Regions from separate parts of the Marinicellulosiphila megalodicopiae genome, predicted to be linked through region 1. Evidence: predicted binding sites of a transcription regulator. Region 1 holds the regulator's gene; each other region holds the start of a gene.
What was found. Region 1 encodes LexA, which represses DNA repair genes until DNA is damaged. Its sites were predicted from a motif close to TACTGTNTANNTANACAGTA; they were not measured.

Region 1 (2,286 bases):
ATCTGCTTTTGACTATTAAAATAGATGGCGCAAACCGGATTAAAATGAAAGCTTTGTAACTCAACCGGTTTAATCGACCAGCTTTGTTTGTTGGGTAATACTCGGGAGATAATATCAAAGGCTTGTTGTGAATGTTGCTGCTCAATAAAAAATAAAGGCTTCTCATCATCGATGATTACTTTGGCCACTTGGTCATGAGTTTTGAAATAAAAGGTTAACACCAATTGCTCGTTAATATCTTGCCAAGATTTTTGCAATAAAAAACCAGACAGAATATTAGACAAAACACACCTCTATTTTTAAATGGACAAATAAAAACAGATTAACAGAAAAATCATTAACCCATAAATAATAAAACCGCAAAATAACGAATTATTTGCGGTTAAGTAACATCTTGTAGCTGAGCCTATTGTAGCTGAGCCTAAGCGAATTCAGTTTATTTTGCTACTAATTTTAATTGTCATTAAATTTGTGCAGTTCGAGCCAAGAAATGTGAGTTTGCCTCTAAGTTAAGTAGTCTGTAAATACTTAGTATCTCCACCAATTCAGCTTGCGCCAAACTTTGTACAGGGCAAGGCTAAAAAATGTGAGTTTAAGTGTAAATACTCAGCACATCCTATGTTTCGCCTTGAGGGCCGACTATTCGTCGTTAAAGCTTGTTCCAGACAAGTTTTTAATCATTTTTTAAACGCAGTAATGTGCAAAGTTTGGTGTGATCTGGTTAGACTTGGCGTCTGATAACGCCTACATACACCCCTTCCACTTCAAAATGGCAAGAAGTTGTATCCACTTCAATCACATTAAACTCTTCGTTTTCTGGGTGCAGATATATCACATTGCCCTTACGTTCGTAGCGCTTAACCGTTACATCTTCATCAATACGCGCAATCACAATATCACCATTTCGAATGCGATCGGTTTTATGTACACCAATCAAATCATCTTCATAAATGCCAATATCTTTCATGCTCATACCCTGTACACGCAACAAGTAATCGGCGCTTGGGTAAAACATATTACCGGGCAAATTCAAATACTCATCAATATGCTCAGTGGCCAGAATAGGCGAACCTGCTGCCACACTACCAACAATCGGCAAGCCTTTATCTTTTTCAACAATCTTAATACCACGGCTAGCGCCCGGTAAAATCTCAATTGCTCCCTTACGCGCAAGGGCTTTAATGTGTTCCTCTGCGGCATTAGGAGACTTAAAACCTAAAGTCGTCGCAAGCTCAGCGCGAGTAGGAGGAAAACCGGTTTCTTCAATACTGGATTTAATTAAATCCAAAACCTGCTGTTGACGAGTAGTAAGTTTGATCATAAAAGCTCCAAAAGACTGTGAGTATATACATTGATGTAAGTATATACAGTAATCTGGTGATGTAAACATAGGATTTGAGTTTGTTGCTGGTTAAGTGTGTGCCACATTATAGTTTGGCCACCTGCTCAAACTATGGTGTGGATAAACAACAAGTTTGGCCAAATGAGTCTGAGTGTGAAATTCATAGTTTTAAGAAATAGTAATTTCTTTGAAGTTGAATGTTTGTTAATTGGGTTAGTTGCTAGCTCAACATTTTATTTTGATTAACAATTACAATCCTGTCCGAAAAAGGCCATCGATTTTCGGACAAATTTAATTTTTACAACTCACTAAAAGCCTTGATATTAAAGGCTATTAATTAAAAATGTTTAAGGGTGGGTGTTTGGATTTTCTTAAAAATACATCAAGCTTCTAATTTGGAAGTAGGGTTGATAAGCTCTAGAAATATCTTATAAATTTAAATGAGTGTCTCTTTTAAATTTGTCATGAGCAGCTACCCAATATTTACGTTGTGGAGCATAAAAAGTATAATCACGGCATTTACTCAATCCTTACCCAACTCTTACCTAATCCATCAATTTCTGCATATCTGGTATAAAATAAAATTATGAAAAAAAATAAAAAAGTACAAAAGCGATTTACAGGCCGAGGCCCAATTGCACGAAAGTTGATTGAATCAGCAGCAACACAATTAAAAAACAAAATTACCCACATCCAACAATGGCAAGAAGGGAAGTTTACTGCAGAGCAATATCAAAAAAGCATCGTCAGCGAAAAACAACTAAGCGATTTAGATCCATTGCATGCCTTGTATATGTATGCCCAAAACCAACTTTCTGTACTCATTGAGCAAGTTGGTCAATTTCCATCACTTGAAAAATTAACAGCCCCCTACGCTCATGCCGTTGATGAATATTTACCATCAGGGCCACCTAGTAGCCCCATCACAAAATCTTATTTTACAT
Region 2 (2,286 bases), 890 kb from region 1:
TAAATGCAACCACGCCTATTTTAACGGCAGTAATAGGTGTCAGTTTCTTTCAAAATAAAATTCAAGTTAAACAAATCATTGGTTTATTATTAGCGTTTTTAGGCATTTATATCGTTTCTATACAATCATTATCTTTATATTTAAACGGAACATTGTTAGCAATTTTTGCAGGATTAATAGCAACAAGCGGTTATGGCTATTCATTATTACATGCAAAAAAATATCTACACGAATTAAAAGCCCTTGAAATGACCGCTGGAGGATTATTTTTTGGTGGCCTGTATTTAATTATTCCAGGGGTTATATATTGGCCACAACAAATACCAAGCACACAAAGCTGGTTATCAGCTTTTGCATTAACCATATTATGTACGGTGATCGCATTTTTGATTTTTTTCCAAATAATTAAAAAACTCGGCGCACTGGCAAGCTCTACCGTTACATTTTTAGTTCCTATATTTGCTATTTCTTGGGGAGTTTTATTGCTAAATGAAACCTTATCGCTGCAAATAATATTGGGGATTATTGTGATTTTAACGGGAACGGCACTTGTGGTGTTTTCAACAAAAAAACAATAGTTCAAACGATAAATTATTTACAATCATCAATAAAATTATTTATCACCTATTAATATTTTGCTAATAATACCGGAAATTAATTATGAAAAAATCAAACATCCCATTCCAAACCATTGACTGAAAAAGCATCCCCCAAACTGAACATTTCGGTACAACAGGAATCGCATATTGGAAAACCATTTAATTTTCAGGATTACGCGTTAGACATGTTGAATATTCAAAAAACTATGAAGCGGATCACTGGTGTGAACTTCGCCATATTGTTTATTGTCAGGAAGGTATAGAAGGTATAGAAGGTATAGAAGGCGAAGTCATCAATGAATTTAAAAATGGCACCCAATCGGTATTAAAAAAAGGAATGTCTTATATTGTTTCAGACAATCTTAGCTCGCATCGATCTCTTTCTAAAAAAGGCGTAAAACTACTAATTATTGATGGCGATTGCTTATCATAAGTTTGAATTTCACAAACAACACAGTCACAAGCTCAACCCTAGACCACTGTATAAAAATCCAGTATAGTGCCATCCTTTATTTTTTGAGAGATAGGCATCCATGAGCGGTTTAAAAAATATCATTGTGCAAGGCGCACGCACCCATAACCTTAAAAACGTAAACGTTGAAATTCCCCGTGACAAATTAACCGTTATTACGGGTTTGTCGGGTTCGGGTAAATCGTCATTAGCGTTTGATACGTTATACGCTGAAGGTCAGCGTCGTTATGTTGAGTCCCTTTCTACCTATGCTCGTCAATTTTTATCAATGATGGAAAAACCAGAAGTTGATCATATTGAAGGCCTGTCTCCTGCAATCTCAATTGAACAAAAAACCACAAGCCACAATCCTCGCTCAACCGTAGGCACCACCACTGAAATATACGATTACCTGCGCTTATTATTTGCTCGCACCGGTGATCCAAAGTGTCCTGAACATGGCGAGCATCTTCAAGCTCAAACCATTTCACAGATGGTTGACCAAGTTTTAGAATTACCCGAAGGCAGTAAAGTGATGTTGGTTGCGCCTTTAATTCGCGATAGAAAAGGCGAGCATGTTCATGTGTTTGCCAATTTACAACGCGATGGTTTTGTTCGAGTGCGTGTTGACGGAACGGTTTGTGACATTGATGATTTACCCAAATTAGACAAACGTAAAAAACACAGCATTGAAGTGGTCGTCGACCGTTTCAAAGTGCGCAGTGATATAAAACAACGTTTATCAGAATCTTTTGAAACCTGCATAGAATTGTCAGATGGCTTAGCGATTGTGATGCCGATGGAAGGCGAAACCGGCGAAGAGCTTTTATTCTCAAGCAAATTCTCGTGCCCTGTTTGTGGATACGCCATAGCAGAGTTAGAACCTCGTATGTTTTCGTTTAACAACCCAGCAGGTGCTTGCCCAACCTGTGACGGTTTAGGTGTTAAACAATATTTTGATTTAAAACGCATCATTGTTGACGATAATTTAAGCATGGCCGAAGGCGCTATTTCAGGATGGGATCGAAGAAGCGCGTATTACTTTTCACAAGTTGAAGGCCTTGCTGATTTCTTTAAAGTGGACATTGACAAACCCCTTAAGAAACAACCTAAAAAATTCTATAACGCTTTAATTCACGGATCAGGCGATCAAGAGATTGCATTTTCTTATATCAATAGCCGTGGCGACGAGTACAAGCGAAACCATCCGTTTGAAGGCGTGGTGCCTAATATGGA
Region 3 (2,286 bases), 570 kb from region 1:
GACAAAAACTTCCAAAATCGATTGCTCGCCTTGTGCTGAATAAGCTGAATCAACTATCACAAATTCATCATTGCTATTTTCATAGTTAAAATTTTCAGAAATGATGCCATTAATACTTTGGGATTCGTAATCAAAACTCCTAGCAATATTATCATCGTAATATTCACATTGATCTGTATGGATTTGTTCTGATATTGAAATATTTGATCCATTTACATCATCATATTCAGTTGTGATATGTAAACTGCCTGAAGCTGAACAGTTATAAGTCTGCGTCACAATTTCGACTCCATTCACAACATCGGTAGTTTCAAAATCAGGACCATCAGAAATAATGTCAGTGTAAATTACATATTTATCACTAAACATAATGTCATATTCAGAATACAAATATTGATAATTTTGCTCGGTGATTTCTAATGAATAACTTGCATTGGTCACTGGATTAGCCAAAATTGTGCTATTTGCAGGGTTCACTTCCACATCATTATTAATGGCTGTCTCGGTGGATGTGTCAGTGATTGAATCGGTATCATCGCCTCCTACCGTAACCTGGCAACTTGATAAAAACAAAAACGCTACACTTAACAATCTAAAAGAATTATTCATAATATTGACCAGTCATCAAAAAAATTAAAAGAAAATCGAGAATCTATTAAAAATAGGCAACAAACCTATGCATTGCAATTTTATACATAATACAAAGTCACAATACAAATATTCGGAAACCCTCCACATAATTGACATTCAACACTTTCAATATTGGAATTAACCATTGACAGATTCCTAATTTTAAAATACTGTACATTCAACCAGTATAAAGTGGAGAATTGAAATGGCTGTAATCGCAGTTTGGAAATGTGATCGGGATGGTAGTATGTTTGCAGATAAAAAAGAAGCAGAAGAACATGATAAAATGTTGGAGCTTGCTGCCAATATTACTATTTTATTAGAGCGAAATATCGAAGGTATTACCGAGCAAATGGGTGAGGATATTGGTATTTTATTAGCTAAACATCGCGAAAATTTAGCAAAAGCTTGTAAAGGTAAACCAGAAACACTACTTGAAGAACTTGATGAGAAAGTAGTACCTATTTCTAAAGCTAAATAATACTTTAATATTTACGCACTTTTAAAACGACAAAATCATTTGTCGTTTTTTATTTATCAAGCCATTTTTGTAAAATTAACAATAATTCATTTTCATCAATAGGCTTAGCAATATAATCATCCATGCCTGACTTTAAACATTTCTCTTTATCGCCTTTCATCACATTTGCTGTCATTGCAACGATAATCATTTTTTGATATCCACTTAGCAAACTTTCTTTTCTAATTTTTTCCGTAGCTTGATAACCATCTAATACAGGCATTTGGCAGTCCATCAATATTAAATCGAATTCAATAGTTTGATGGCTATTTAATAAATCTACAGCTTGCTGTCCATCTGATTGAATAGTCACAATACAGCCAAATTCTTCTAATATTGTTTGAGCGACAATTTGATTTACTCCATTATCCTCCACTAATAAAATACGCTTATCCAGTAATGGGATTTTAAATTCTGTATTATCTTTAATTTCAATGATTCCATCATCAAACTTAAGCAATTTTATTAAATCTAAAATACTAAATATAATCGGAATTTTAACCAAACTTATTTCTTGAACGGTAGAAATATAATCATCATTATTACAAATTTTTAATATATGGTGTGCATCATTACTAATTGTATTTTCAAATATGGTATCAGTAATAATATATTCAAAATTCTGGGCAACTTCACTTGGTACATAATCTTTAAATATAATTCCTAGAGCATTTAAATATGCAACAACTGTATGCTTAATATCACCTGTGAGCGCTAATGCGATTAGGCAAGTTTCAGTATATCGTTTATCGCACTTATTTAACCACGAAACAGATTCACACTTTATTCTAGCATCCAATGAAAAAATAAATTTACTTCCTTTTCCTACTTCACTTTCTACAACAATATCCCCACCCATTAAATTTGAAAGTTGATGTACTATTGATAAACCCAATCCTGTTCCACCGTAATTTCTTGTTGTAGATGCGTCCACTTGAGTAAATTTATCAAATAAGGAATCGATTTTATTTTTAGGAATACCAATACCAGTATCACATACTTCCACTTTTATTAGTTGTCCTTTCTTAGATTTTTTAGCAGATACATTTACTGAAACATTCTTAATATTGGAACCATTATTATTTGTAAATTTAATTGCATTCGATAGTAAGTTCGTAATTATCTGACGTATTCTC

Region 2: the regulator LexA is predicted to act here: its motif matches at 1,077-1,096, upstream of uvrA (excinuclease ABC subunit UvrA).
Region 3: the regulator LexA is predicted to act here: its motif matches at 799-818, upstream of TYM08_RS01415 (YebG family protein).

Annotation. Positions count from the first base shown of each region.
Region 1 is NZ_AP023087.1:914,739-917,024, forward strand. It holds gene TYM08_RS03830 (DNA polymerase II) at 1-284, opposite strand, end outside; gene lexA (transcriptional repressor LexA) at 722-1,321, opposite strand; gene TYM08_RS03840 (hypothetical protein) at 1,929-2,286, shown strand, end outside.
Region 2 is NZ_AP023087.1:1,804,259-1,806,544, reverse strand. It holds gene TYM08_RS07560 (DMT family transporter) at 1-578, shown strand, start outside; partial or broken gene TYM08_RS07555 (DHCW motif cupin fold protein) at 778-1,032, shown strand; gene uvrA (excinuclease ABC subunit UvrA) at 1,133-2,286, shown strand, end outside.
Region 3 is NZ_AP023087.1:341,729-344,014, reverse strand. It holds gene TYM08_RS01420 (hypothetical protein) at 1-609, opposite strand, end outside; gene TYM08_RS01415 (YebG family protein) at 836-1,111, shown strand; gene TYM08_RS01410 (ATP-binding protein) at 1,161-2,286, opposite strand, start outside.